Regions from separate parts of the Telluria sp. LT2P34 genome, predicted to be linked through region 1. Evidence: predicted binding sites of a transcription regulator. Region 1 holds the regulator's gene; each other region holds the start of a gene.

Region 1 (4,443 bases):
GCCGAGCGCCTGGCGGCGTATTTCGGCGAGTCCGAGCGGGTCGTGCTGCGGCATCGCGAGCAGTCGTAGGCCCGTTACCGGTCAGTCCAGGTAGCGCAGCGGATGCGCATACTCCGGCCATACCGGTTCAAAAAAGCGCGCCACCATCTCCGGCGTCACGTCCTCGATCGCCGGCGGATTCCATTTTGGTGCGTTGTCCTTGTCGATCACCAGCGCGCGCACGCCTTCGAGTACTTCGCCGTGCTCGAAATTGCGGCGCACCAGTGCGCGTTCCATGCGCAGGCAATCGGCCACGCCCAGCCCGGCGCCGCGCAGCAGCATCTCGCGCGTCACGCACATCAGGAGCGGCGAGCGCTGGCGCATCGCGGCCAGTGCCTTCTGCGCGAACGGGGCGGCGTCGCCCTCGAGTGAGCGCATGATCGCCGCCACCGAGTCGGCACCGAAGTGCGCATCGATCGTGCTGCGCGCCGCCTCCAAAGCGCTCGGCCCAAGGGCATCGAAGAAGCGCGCGCCGAATGCGCGGATGGCGCCCGCCAGCTCGGCCCCGGGCGTCGTCTCGATCAGCGCGTTCAGTTCAGCCAGCTGGGCGCCCGGCACGAACACGTCGGCCAGCCCCACATATACAGCGTCGGCGGCGCCGATCGTGAGGCCGGTGAGGCCCAGGTAGTTGCCCAGTTGCCCAGGCGCGTGCGACAGGAAATGGCTGCCGCCGACGTCCGGGAACAAACCGATGTTCACTTCCGGCATCGCCATTTTCGTGCGGTCGGTGACGATGCGCAGGCCGGTGGCGGGTCCGCCCTGGGCTATGCCCATGCCGCCGCCCATCACCACCCCGTCCATCAGCGCGATATACGGCTTCGGATAAAAATGAACCAGGTGGTTCAGCGCGTATTCTTCCGTAAAAAAGTCTTCCAGCAGTGCGCTGCCGCCGGTCGGCGCCGCGTGGCCCGCCTCGTGGAAGAAGCGGATGTCGCCGCCGGCACACAAGGCTTTTTCGCTGCTGCTGGTGATCACGACGGCCTCGACCGCGGCGTCGTCGCGCCAGGCAAGCAGGGTTGCGCTCAGGCGCCGCACCATGGCGAGCGACAGCGAGTTGAGGGCCTTGGGGCGGTCGAGGGTAATCACGCCGGTGCCGTTGGCAACGCGGGTCAGGACATGGTCGGTCATGGTGGTTGGGCTTGTGGGAAAATCACCATTCTACCAACTGAAAAGGGCGCCTTCCGGCGCCCTTATTAGACGGTGCTTCGTTGCCGATCAGGCAGCAACAGCCTCTCCGCCTTCAGGTCGTCGCTTGAGCGACTCGTGACTATGGTTTTGCATGATGCTCTTGTACTTCATGACTTGGCGATCGAGCCTGTCCATCAGCAAGTCGATCGCGGCATACAGATCTTGCGCCACACTTTCCACGTGCACCATCTTCCCCGAGACGCGCAGGTTGATTTCGGCTTTTTGCCTTTTGTCTTTTTCGGTGAGGTTGTCGATGGCGAGGATGACGTGGGAGTCAATCACTTGATCGAAATGGCGGGTGATGCGTTCCAGCTTGTTCTGTACGTATTCACGGATGGCGGGTGTAACGTCGAGGTGGTGACCGCTGATAGTGAGATTCATACACACTCCTTTGAAAAAGAAACGGCTCACACAGCGCGCTTGGGTCGCGCGTGGCTGGCCGCTGTTACAAGGATTTGCGGAGACTGACTGGAGGAATTTTAAGTGCCTCGCGGTATTTCGCAACCGTTCGGCGCGCGATGACCATTCCTTGTTCACCGAGCATTTCCGCGATCTTGCTGTCGGATAATGGGTTCCTTGGGTCTTCTGCTCCTGTCAGTTGCGCGATGAGCGCCCGGATCGCCGTCGAAGAGGCTTCGCCCCCCGCTTCGGTGGCGACATGGCTTCCGAAGAAATACTTCAGCTCAAACATGCCGTGCGGGGTTAGCATGAATTTCTGAGTGGTTACGCGAGAAATGGTGCTCTCGTGCAGACCTAGTGTATCAGCAATCTCGCGCAGCACAAGGGGACGCATGGCAACCGCGCCATGGCTGAAAAAGTTGCGCTGACGCTCGACGATGGCCTGCGAAACACGCAGGATCGTGTCGAAACGCTGGCGCATATTTTTGATCAGCCACTTCGCTTCCTGCAACTGCGCGCTCATCTGTCCTTCGCCCTTGCCCTGCTTCAGCAGTGCCGCGTAGACATTGTTCACGCGCAGGCGCGGCATCACTTCGCCATTCAGCGTCACGCTCCAGCCGGTGCCCGTCTTGCGCACAATGACGTCCGGCACCACGTAGTCCGAGGTGCTCGACGCAAAAGCCGCACCCGGATGCGGATTGCACTGGCGAATCACGGCTTGCGCTTCGCGCAGGTCTTCGTCATCGCAATCGAGCGCCTTTTTCAGCTTGTTGAATTCGCGCTGGGCGAACCAGGTCAGGTAGCCCTCGACGATCTTCAGGGCCATGCGCCGCGTGACCATCGGCACGCCCGGCATTTGCCGGATCTGCAGCGCCAGGCACTCGCTGGCGCTGCGCGCGCCGACGCCGACCGGATCGAGGCTTTGCACCAGCGCCAGCGCGCAGCGCATTTCGTCCATGTCCACTTCCAGCTCTTCGGGCAGGCGCGCCAGGATTTCGTCGAGCGGTTCGTCGAGATAGCCGTTGTCGTCGATGGCGTCGATCACCAGTTCGGCCAGCGCGCGGTCGCGCACGCTCGCGCCCGTGACCCGGATCTGCTCCGACAGGTGCTCGCGCAGCGTGACGCCGATAGCGCCCAGCTGGGGGCGGCCATCGTCGTCGCCGTCGCTGCCCGGCGCGCGCGGCGCGTCGCCCCAGTCGGCATCGGCCTCGCCGCGCTCGACCTCGCCGCCGCCCTCCGCCGCATCGGCGCCCTCTGCCGGGGCCGCGGGTTCTTCTCCGCCTGGCGCCGGCGCATCCGGCGGCTGGGCGGGCGCGTCGTTGATGGCGCCGTCGGACAACAGGCGCACGGAATTGTCGAGCGGGTCGTCGATCCGCTCGAGCAAGGGATTATCCGACAGGATCTGCTCGAGCTCCTGCTGCAGTTCGATCGTGGACAGCTGCAGCAGGCGGATCGACTGCTGTAGCTGCGGCGTGAGCGCCAGGTGCTGCGAAGTCCGTAGTTGCAGGGATTGTTTCATGATACCTACATGCGGAAGTGTTCGCCGAGGTAGACACGTCGTACCGATTCGTCGGCGATGATGTCGTCAGGGCGGCCCGAGGCCAGCACGGCGCCCTGGTTGATGATGTAGGCGCGGTCGCAGATGCCGAGCGTTTCGCGCACATTGTGGTCGGTGATCAGGACGCCGATGCCGCGCTCCTTCAGGAAGCGCACGATGCGCTGGATCTCGATCACAGCGATCGGGTCGACGCCGGCAAAGGGTTCGTCGAGCAGCACGAAGCGGGGATTGGTGGCCAGCGCGCGTGCGATCTCGACGCGCCGCCGCTCGCCGCCCGACAAGGACAGCGCCTGGTTCTCGCGCAGCTTCTCGATCTGCAGTTCGGCCAACAGCGAATCGAGCCGCTCGTTGATCGCCGCCTTGGTCAGCGGCTTGCCCTCATCGGTGCGCTGCAGTTCCAGCACGGCGCGGATGTTGTCTTCCACGGTCAGCTTGCGAAACACCGACGCTTCCTGCGGCAGGTAGGACAGGCCCATCACCGCGCGCCGGTGGATCGGCAGGCTGGAAATGTCGGCGCCGTTGATTTCGATGGTGCCGGCGTCGGACGGCACCAGGCCGACGATCATGTAGAACGAGGTCGTCTTGCCGGCGCCGTTCGGCCCGAGCAGGCCGACGACTTCGCCGCAGCCCACTTCGAGCGACACGTCGCGCACGACCAGGCGCTTGCCGTAGCTTTTCTGCAGGCCCCGTACGACCAGGGTGCTGCGCGTGTCGCGGTCATCCTTCATTATTTTTTTCCTGCCGCTACCGCGGGCGCTGCCGTACGGCGCGGCGCGATGATCAGGGTGCCGCGCCCGCCGCCGGCCTTGGTCTGGCCGCTGGCGTCGTTGCGCACGGCGGCCACTTCGCGCCGGTTGTCGTAAGAGATGAAGGGGCCGACGAGTTCATTCGTCATGCGCCCGCCTTCGAGTTCCTTGACGACCGCTTTCGAGAACAGCTTGACCACCTCTTCGCGCTCTTCATATTCGATGCGCTCGGCCTGGCCTTCCATCCACAGGTCCGGCCCGCCGTCGCGCTTCTGGCGGAAGGTCGCCACGCGCCCCGGATTCGACGTCAGCGTCACGCTCATATAGCCTTCCGGCGTTTCCCGTACCAGCGCGCGGTCCGATTTCAGGGTCAGCGTGCCGCGCGTGACGATCACATTCCCGGTCAGGATGCGCGTCTGCGTCACTTCATCGACGTCGAGCGAATCGAATTCGACCACGGCCTGCTTGAGCGAGTCCGCCTTCTCGGCCGATACCGACAGCGACACCAGCGAA
Region 2 (4,443 bases), on a different contig from region 1:
CATTCCCGGGAAACGAGGCGCGGTTGCCGGCGCTGCGACCGGCAACCGTTTTCAATACACAGCACGCCGGTCCGGCGGCCGCTTCACTTGTTGCGCATGGCCGTTGCCGCCCCGCCCGACACTGCCCGGTCCGGCAATGCGAATACGGTCAGCACGCCGCCAAGCTCGGTGTACTTGGCCAGGTCCTTGTAGCCGCCAACCGCGCCCAGGCCTTCGGTACCCTTGGTCAGCCCGGCCGCAAGACCGATGCCGGCCCAGCCGCCAATGCCGGACAACACGCCGACATATTGCTTGCCCTTGTATTCCCAGGTGTGGACGTTGCCAATGATGCCGGACGGCGTCTTGAACTTCCACAGCTCCTTGCCGTTGAGGTCGACGGCCTTGATGTGGCCTTCCAGGGTGCCGTAGAACACGACGTCGCCGGCGGTGGAGAGCGCCCCGCTCCAGACCGAAAACTTCTCGGGCTTGGACCAGACGATCTTGCCGGTGCCCGCATCCCAGGCGATGAAGTTGCCCAGGCCGCCATGGCTGCCCGGCGCCGCATACATCGAGAGCGTCGCGCCGACATACGGCTGGCCTGCCGTGTACTCGATCTGGTAGGGCTCGTAATCCATGCAGACATGGTTAGTAGGCACATAGAACAGGCCGGTCTTGCGGTTGAAGGTAGCCGGCTGCTGGTCCTTGGTGCCGAGCGCGGACGGGCAAATGCCCTTGGAATTGAAGTCGGGACCGTTCTTTTCGGTGCTGTACTTCGCAACGACTTGCGGCCGGCCGGTTTTCATGTCGACGTGGGTCGCCCAGTTCCCCTTCGGATCGTATTTTTCAGCGATCAGCAATTCGCCGCTGACGCGATCCATCGTGTAGGCGAAGCCGTTGCGGTCGAAGTGAACCAGCGCCTTGCGCGGCTGGCCCTTGACCTTGATGTCGGCCAGGATCATTTCGTTGACGCCGTCATAATCCCACTCGTCGTGCGGCGTCATCTGGTAGACCCATTTCGCCATTCCGGTGTCGAGGTCGCGTGCGAAGATGGTCATCGACCACTTGTTGTCGCCCGGGCGCTGGCGCGGGTTCCAGGTGCTGGGGTTGCCGGTGCCGTAGTACATCAGGTTGGTCGCCGGATCGTAGCTGTACCAGCCCCAGGTCGTGCCGCCGCCCAGCTTCCACTGGTCGCCCTTCCAGCTTTTCAGCGAGGAGTCCGCGCCGATCGGCGCCATGCGGCCGTCGGTCCAGGTCATGGTTTTTGCAGGATCGACCATGAGTTCGTTGTCGGGTCCCGTGCTGTAGGCTTTCCACAGCACCTTGCCGGTATTCATGTCATGCGCAGTGATACGACCCCGCACGCCGAATTCGCCGCCACTGATGCCGGTGATGATCTTGTCCTTGAAGACATGGGGCGTATTGGTGGTGGTTTCGCCGATCTTCGGATCGCCGACCTTGTTTTTCCAGAGCTCCTTGCCGGTCTTGGCGTCGAGCGCCACCAGCGTGGTATCGGCCTGCTGCAGGAAGATCTTGCCGTTGGCATAGGCAACGCCGCGGTTGACGGTGTCGCAGCACATGACCGGGATCACGGTCGGGTCCTGCTTCGGTTCGTACTTCCAGCGGATGCTCTGGTCTTCCAGTGCGATCGCGAACACCTTGTTCGGGAAAGGACTGTGGATGTACATGGTGTCGCCGATGACCAGCGGACCGCCTTCATGGCCGCGCAGCACGCCGGTCGAGAAGGTCCAGGCCACCTGCAAGTCCCTGGCGTTCTGCGCGTTGATCTGCTTGAGCTCGCTAAACCGGTGGTTGGCAAAGTCGCCGGACTGCATCGCCCAGTTCTTCGAGTCCTTGGTCAGCTTTGCGACATCCGAATCGGCAGCCATCGCCGGTCCGGCGGCCAGTGCCAGGCATGGCCACCAGCGGATGAGTCTCTTTGCGAATGACATGATGAAGTCTCCTATGGTTTTTATAGCGGTCCGACTGGATGGAGCTGGGGATCGCCCCAGGTTTACACAGCACTAAACGTGCCAATGCGGTGCCTATGCAGTGCCAGTGCGGCGCCACTGGACCGAGGGGAGCATGGCTGTGGCACCCTGTTCAGATTCGAGACAATGCCCGCCGGGGCTTGTGTCATCCATGACGCAACACCAGGCCCGGCAGTACATCACCGCTGCGGCACGTAACACGCCTTGTTGGCGTCCGCCTGGATCGTCTTGTACTTGCCAGCCATCTCCTTTACTTGCGGCGGATCGCGAAACACCGCGCCGCGCTCGCCGGCCATGGTCTGGTTGCGCAGCGAGGTCGACATGGCGAGATAGTCGTCGTGTGTCATGGCCTTGGCGATGTAATCGATGACGCAGGAGCACTTGTAAAGGTATTCACCCTTGCTTTCGTGTTTTTGCATGCACTCCAGCACGTACTCCACGCGGCTGCTGGTCGGGAAATCGTCGGCATGGGCCGCGGGCGCGGCGGCGCCCAGGATCGACAACAGCAGCAAGTGGGATCGCTTCATACTTTTCTCCGGTGTTCGGTCATTTGCTGCGGCATGGATGGACAGGCCCACCCATGCCGCAGCGGTCAAGCCTTCAGGCTTCCTGCAGCATCCCGCGGGCCTTGGCGACATGGGTCGAGATGGCATCCATCAAGGCCGGCGACAGCGCGTCGTAGGGTGGCAAGCCGAGCTCGGTCAGCCGCGCACGCACCTCGCCCATCCGGGAAGGAGGAAAGCCGGACTCGATGATCGAGGACACGAAGGCGGCGAATTCCGGCGGCGCCCAACCGCTCTCGCGCGACAGTTCCGTGTGTACGAAGTCGAGGCCATAGAAGGGGTGCGCGTTGTTTTCGATGCGCCCATACATGTGCACGCCGCAATCGCGGCAGGCATGGCGCTGGATCGTGGCGGAAGTGTCGGCAATGACGAGCTTGTCGGCATTGGCGGTCACCTCCACCTTGTCGCGTCCGACCACGGCCACCTGGGAAAACAGTGCCCCCGACGGCTTCCAGCATTTGGTGCAGCCGCACACGTGGTTGTGCGCGACCTGGCTCGTGATGTTTACTGTGACCGGATTGGTGGCGCACTGGCAGCTCAAGGTGCCGCCCGAAAAATTCGGTACGGCCGGCTTGATGCCCTGATCCACAGCGGGATGGATTTTTACGCCGCTGTTCATCATGTTGTCATTGCTCATGTTCAGTCTCCCTGGTTGATCTGAAAAATGCCGCCTCAGTACAGCACCACCGAGCGGATCGACTGCCCGCTCTTCATCAGCTCGAAGCCCTCGTTGATGCGCTCGAGCGGCAAGGTATGCGTGATCAGGTCGTCGATATTGATCTTGCCGTCCATGTACCAGTCGACGATCTTGGGCACGTCGGTGCGCCCGCGTGCGCCGCCGAAGGCGGAACCCTTCCACTGGCGGCCCGTCACCAGCTGGAAGGGCCGTGTGCTGATTTCCTGGCCCGCCGCCGCCACGCCGATGATGAAGGACTGGCCCCAGCCCTTGTGCGTGCACTCGAGCGCCTGGCGCATCACCTGTACATTGCCGACGCACTCGAAGGAAAAATCGGCGCCGCCGTCGGTCAGCTGCACGATGTGGTCGACGAGGTTGCCGACCTCGCTCGGGTTGATGAAATGGGTCATGCCGAACTTGCGCGCCATGGTCTCGCGCGCGGGGTTGAGGTCGACGCCGATGATCTTGTCGGCGCCCACCATGCGTGCGCCCTGGATCACGTTCAGGCCGATGCCGCCCAGGCCGAACACGACGACATTCGCTCCCGCCTCGACCTTGGCCGAAAACACCACGGCGCCAACGCCGGTGGTGACGCCGCAGCCGATATAGCAGGCCTTGTCGAAGGGTGCGTCGGCGCGGATTTTGGCCAGCGCGATTTCCGGCACCACGATGTAGTTGGAAAACGTCGAGGTGCCCATGTAGTGGAACAGCTGCTGGCCGTCGAGCGAAAACCGGGAGGTCGCGTCAGGCATCAGGCCGCGGCCCTGGGTGGAGCGGATCGACTGGCACAGGTTGGTCTTGCGCGACAGGCAGAATTTGCATTGGCGGCATTCCGGGGTGTACAGCGGAATCACGTGGTCGTCGCGCTTGACCGAAGTGACGCCGGGGCCGGTCTCGAGCACGACGCCGGCGCCTTCATGGCCGAGGATGGCGGGAAAAATGCCTTCCGGGTCGGCGCCGGACAGGGTGTAGTAATCGGTATGGCAAATACCGGTGGCCTTGATTTCCACCAGCACTTCGCCGGCGCGCGGGCCCTCGAGGTCGACTTCGGCGATGGACAAGTCCTGTCCGGCTTTCCAGGCAATGGCTGCTCTCGTTTTCATGTGGCCTTCCGTGTTGTAAAGGATTGCAGCTCAGCATCCTCGAACAGGCGCGAGCGGGTCAGGAAGCGTTGCCCGGTCCCGTTATCGAGCGAGAACATGCCGCCGTTACCCGGCACCACGTCGATGATGAGCTG
Region 3 (4,443 bases), on a different contig from region 1:
CGGTGCACCATGTAAACAAGTGGAAGACCCCGATGCTGGTGATCCAGGGCGACCTCGACTTCCGCATCCCGACCGCGCAAGCCTTGTCTACCTTCACGGCCCTGCAACGCCGCGGGATCGACAGCAAGCTGCTGGTGTTCCCGGATGAAAACCACTGGGTGCTGAAGCCGGCCAATTCCGTGCTGTGGCACCACACCGTGATCGGCTGGCTCGACCAACACCTGAAGCGCTAAGCTTTAAGCCTCAAGCGTTACGTAGTAACAACAAAGCCCGCCATTACGGCGGGCTTTTTTATTGCTTCGGCAGTGGTTTTATTTCTCTACGGCTAAGACTGGTATCATGTTCACCCACCTGGCATAATTGCCGGTTACTCCGAACAAGCCTATGCACGTCCCTCCAGCAGCGGAACTCAAAGCCCAGGACTACGATTTCGAAACGATGAACCTGCAGGTCGGTACCCGGCTGCAGCTCATCACGCATCGTAGCATCAAGCCCGTGCAGCACTTCTCGGCACTGATCGGGTACGTGAAGGATGAGTACATCATCCTTAAAATCCCGATGGAAAACGGCGCGCCGATCGCACTGGCCGAAGGCGAGCGCCTGACGATTCGGGTGTTCTCGGGCGTAAAGGTATGTTCGTTCCCGTGTACGGTCGAACGCGTATTCGGACGGCCCCTGCTGTATGTGCATGTGTCCTTCCCGAAGACCATCCAGGGCACGAGCCTGCGCACCGCGATGCGGGTCAAGGTCGACCTGCCTGCCCATTTGACGGGCAGCAGCACGCATGGCCGCCCCCTGCCCTGCACGATCCTGAACCTGTCGGTCAGCGGTGCGCTGGTGGTGTCAAGCAGCCGGCTGCCAGTCGACGAAGCGAAGATCGCGCTGGAGTTTTTGTTGAAGGCGCCGCCGGACGACCAGGAAGTACGCATTTCGGCGCGGGCGGCGATTCGCAACGTGAACGTATCGAAAGCGCCGGACGACTCCGAGCTGTTTACTTATGGCATGCAGTTCATTGACCTCGATGCAGGGCATTACACCCTGCTGCAAAACATGACCTACGAGGCGCTGCTGGCGGACCGGCAAAAAATCGTGTAATTGCGCATCGAAAAACTCCCCGCTTGCGGCCGCAAGCGGGGAGTTTTTTTATGCAATGCGGTGTTAGACCGCTTTACCGATACATAAGCCTGTCGGCCCAATCACGTTCTGCGGGATTGTGTTCGCACTGCAGCTCCAGGCGCCGGTCGCCGCATTGCGGGTGAGCGTAATCGTCTGGTCGCGCACGACGGTGGGGCCGGCGACAATCTTGCAGCTCAAGCTGGCCGCGGCGGCGTCGGCCGTGGCGCCGAAGACGCAATGGGCGGTAGGGTCTTTCGACAAGCCGATCTCTTCGGGCGTCTTGACGTCGATGCCGTCGTTGATCCTGGTGCTGATGACGACCTTGCCTGCCGAAACTTCCGCCAGCGCGGCGCCGAACTTGGCCTTGGCAACGTATTCCTGATAATAGGGAATCGCAATCGAGGCCAGCAGGCCGATGATGGCAACGACGACCATCAACTCGATCAGGGTAAAGCCTGCTTGCGTTTTTCGCACGGTGTTCATCGCTTTCATGGTTCCTCCGGGACTGGTTGGGAGCGCAAATTATGGATGGGCGTCTGGCCGGAGCCTTGCGATGGCATTATCGTGCGCGGGTAGGTTTTGCGGTGGAAAAGAAAAAACCCCGCCGAAGCGGGGTTCTTTGGGATAGCTCAGCCGGGATTAAGGGGTGGCTGGAGCGGCAGCAGCAGCGGTGCAGGTGCCTTTGCCGATGAACTTCGTATCGACGTTGGCGCCGCAGGTCCAGCCATCAGCGCCGCGGGTCAGGGTAATGACCTTGCCGGCGACGGTCGAAGGACCGGCTTCGATCGTGCAGGTCAGGCCGCCGTTGGCGGTGATCGCTGCAAAGGTGCAGTTTGCGGTCTTGGTGGCGGACAGGCCTGCATCGGCAGCGGCAGTGATGTTCTCGCCATCGTTCAGCTTGGCATCGTAGCCAACTTTGCCGGCCGACACTTCAGCCAGGGCAGCGCTGAACTTCGATTTTGCGGTGTAGTTCTGGTAGTTCGGGATCGCCACTGCGGCCAGGATGCCGATAATTGCAACAACGATCATCAACTCGATCAGGGTGAAGCCGGCTTGGGTCTTCTTGACAATTTTCATCGATTTCATGGTGTATCTCCAGGTCAGGGTGTTTGGGGTTATTTGGTGCTTTGCTTGGTGCCACGTTCTTCTTATTGCAAGCGCCGTGCCAGCCCGTTTACCCCCCGTTTTGGTAGTTTCCATACAACAATACCGACAAAATGCGTCCTGCATGCGGTGCAGGCTGACAAAAATTGTCACCTGATGAGCAATTTCCGTCAGGAAACTTAAGGTGAGACAAAAAAAGGGAGCCCGCAGGCTCCCTTCTTTCAACAACAACGCATCGGTATTACAGCATGGCCTTCAGCAGGCGCGCCATTTCCGACGGGTTCTTGGTGGCCTTGATGCCGCACTCTTCCATGATGTCCAGCTTGGCTTGCGCGGTGTCGGCGCCGCCCGAGATCAGCGCACCGGCGTGGCCCATGCGCTTGCCTGGAGGAGCGGTGACACCGGCGATGAAGCAGACGACCGGCTTCTTCATGTTGTCCTTGATCCAGTACGCGGCATTTCCCTCGTCCGGTCCGCCGATTTCGCCGATCATGATGACCGCGTCGGTATCAGGATCGTCGTTGAACATGCGCATCACGTCGATGTGCTTCAGACCGTTGATCGGATCGCCGCCGATGCCGACTGCCGACGACTGGCCCAGGCCCAGTGCGGTCAGCTGACCGACTGCTTCATAAGTCAGGGTGCCCGAACGCGAGACGACGCCGATGCGGCCCTTCTTGTGGATGTGACCCGGCATGATGCCGATCTTGATTTCGTCCGGGGTGATCAGGCCTGGGCAGTTCGGGCCCAGCAGCAAGGTCTTCGAGCCGGCTTTGGCCATGCGGTCCTTCAAGGCCATCATGTCACGCACTGGAATGCCTTCGGTGATGCAGATTGCCAGGTCCAGGTCGGCTTCGACGGCTTCCCAGATAGCGGCGGCTGCGCCTGCCGGCGGCACGTAGATGACCGACACGTTGGCGCCGGTAGCCGCTTTGGCTTCCGCCACGTTGGCGTAGATCGGGATGCCCTCGAAGTCTTCGCCGGCCTTCTTCGGGTTCACGCCAGCGACGAAAGCGGCTTTGCCGTTCGCGTAGTCGCGGCACATGCGGGTATGGAACTGACCGGTCTTGCCGGTGATACCCTGGGTAATGACTTTAGTATCTTTGTTGATCAGGATCGACATTTTTATTCCTTGAATTAGGCTTTACCAGCTGCAGCGGCGACGACGGCCTTGGCTGCATCTTCCATCGTATCGGCAGCGATGATCGGCAGACCGGAGTCGGCCAGCATCTTCTTGCCCAGGTCTTCGTTGGTGCCCTTCATGCGCACGACCAGCGGTACCTGCAGCGACACGGCCTTCGATGCGGTGATCACGCCTTCGGCGATGACGTCGCAACGCATGATGCCGCCGAAGATGTTGACCAGGATGGCTTTCAGGCCAGGGTTCTTCAACATGATCTTGAATGCTTCGGTGACTTTCTCAGCCGTCGCACCGCCGCCCACGTCCAGGAAGTTGGCCGGCTCGCCGCCGAACAGCTTGATGGTGTCCATGGTGGCCATGGCCAGGCCGGCGCCGTTCACGAGGCAGCCGATGTTGCCGTCGAGCGAAATGTAGGCCAGGTCGAACTTCGATGCTTCGACTTCGGCTGGATCTTCTTCGTCCAGGTCGCGGTAGGCGACGATTTCCGGCTGGCGGTACAGTGCGTTCGAGTCGAAGTTGAACTTCGCATCGAGGGCGATGACCTTGCCCGAACCGGTCAGGATCAGCGGGTTGATTTCAGCCAGCGACGAATCGGTTTCCCAGTAAGCCTGGTACAGGCCCTTGAGCTGGGTGCGGGCGTCGGCCAGCGATTCGGCAGGCACGCCGATCTTGGTCGAGATCTCGTCGGCTTCGGCGTCGGTCAGGCCGACGGCCGGGTCGATCGCGATCGAGTGGATTTTTTCCGGATTGCTGTGGGCGACTTCTTCGATGTCCATGCCGCCTTCCGACGAGGCCATCAGCACGACGCGCTGCGAAATACGGTCGGTGACCATCGAGACGTACAGTTCCTTCTTGATGTCGGCGCCTTCTTCGACCAGCAGGCGACGCACTTTCTGGCCTTCAGGACCAGTCTGGTGCGTGATGAGCTGCATGCCCATGATCTGCTCCGCGTATTCGCGGACCTGCTCGAGCGACTTGGCGACCTTGACGCCGCCGCCCTTGCCACGGCCGCCAGCATGGATCTGCGCCTTGACTACCCAGACCGGGCCGCCCAGCTCTTCAGCTGCCTTGACGGCCTCATC

The links. Region 1 encodes sigma-54, which starts transcription at its own class of promoters, with help from an activator protein. Its sites were predicted from a motif close to TGGCANGNAANCTGCTTT; they were not measured.
Region 2: AC56KZ_RS20695 (methanol/ethanol family PQQ-dependent dehydrogenase) is a predicted target of sigma-54. The motif match lies at 1,995-2,012, and genes of this name have one in related genera.
Region 3: AC56KZ_RS10065 (pilin) is a predicted target of sigma-54. The motif match lies at 2,267-2,284, and genes of this name have one in related genera.

Annotation. Positions count from the first base shown of each region.
Region 1 is NZ_JCASIN010000007.1:18,405-22,847, reverse strand. It holds gene rapZ (RNase adapter RapZ) at 1-69, shown strand, start outside; gene AC56KZ_RS17315 (enoyl-CoA hydratase/isomerase family protein) at 82-1,167, opposite strand; gene hpf (ribosome hibernation-promoting factor, HPF/YfiA family) at 1,255-1,608, opposite strand; gene AC56KZ_RS17305 (RNA polymerase factor sigma-54) at 1,673-3,145, opposite strand; gene lptB (LPS export ABC transporter ATP-binding protein) at 3,151-3,912, opposite strand; gene lptA (lipopolysaccharide transport periplasmic protein LptA) at 3,912-4,443, opposite strand, start outside.
Region 2 is NZ_JCASIN010000015.1:12,009-16,451, forward strand. It holds gene AC56KZ_RS20695 (methanol/ethanol family PQQ-dependent dehydrogenase) at 84-1,928, opposite strand; gene AC56KZ_RS20700 (hypothetical protein) at 2,147-2,494, opposite strand; gene gfa (S-(hydroxymethyl)glutathione synthase) at 2,568-3,167, opposite strand; gene AC56KZ_RS20710 (S-(hydroxymethyl)glutathione dehydrogenase/class III alcohol dehydrogenase) at 3,203-4,309, opposite strand; gene AC56KZ_RS20715 (DUF779 domain-containing protein) at 4,306-4,443, opposite strand, start outside.
Region 3 is NZ_JCASIN010000002.1:937,768-942,210, forward strand. It holds gene AC56KZ_RS10050 (S9 family peptidase) at 1-233, shown strand, start outside; gene AC56KZ_RS10055 (flagellar brake protein) at 385-1,095, shown strand; gene AC56KZ_RS10060 (pilin) at 1,159-1,608, opposite strand; gene AC56KZ_RS10065 (pilin) at 1,756-2,202, opposite strand; gene sucD (succinate--CoA ligase subunit alpha) at 2,462-3,343, opposite strand; gene sucC (ADP-forming succinate--CoA ligase subunit beta) at 3,358-4,443, opposite strand, start outside.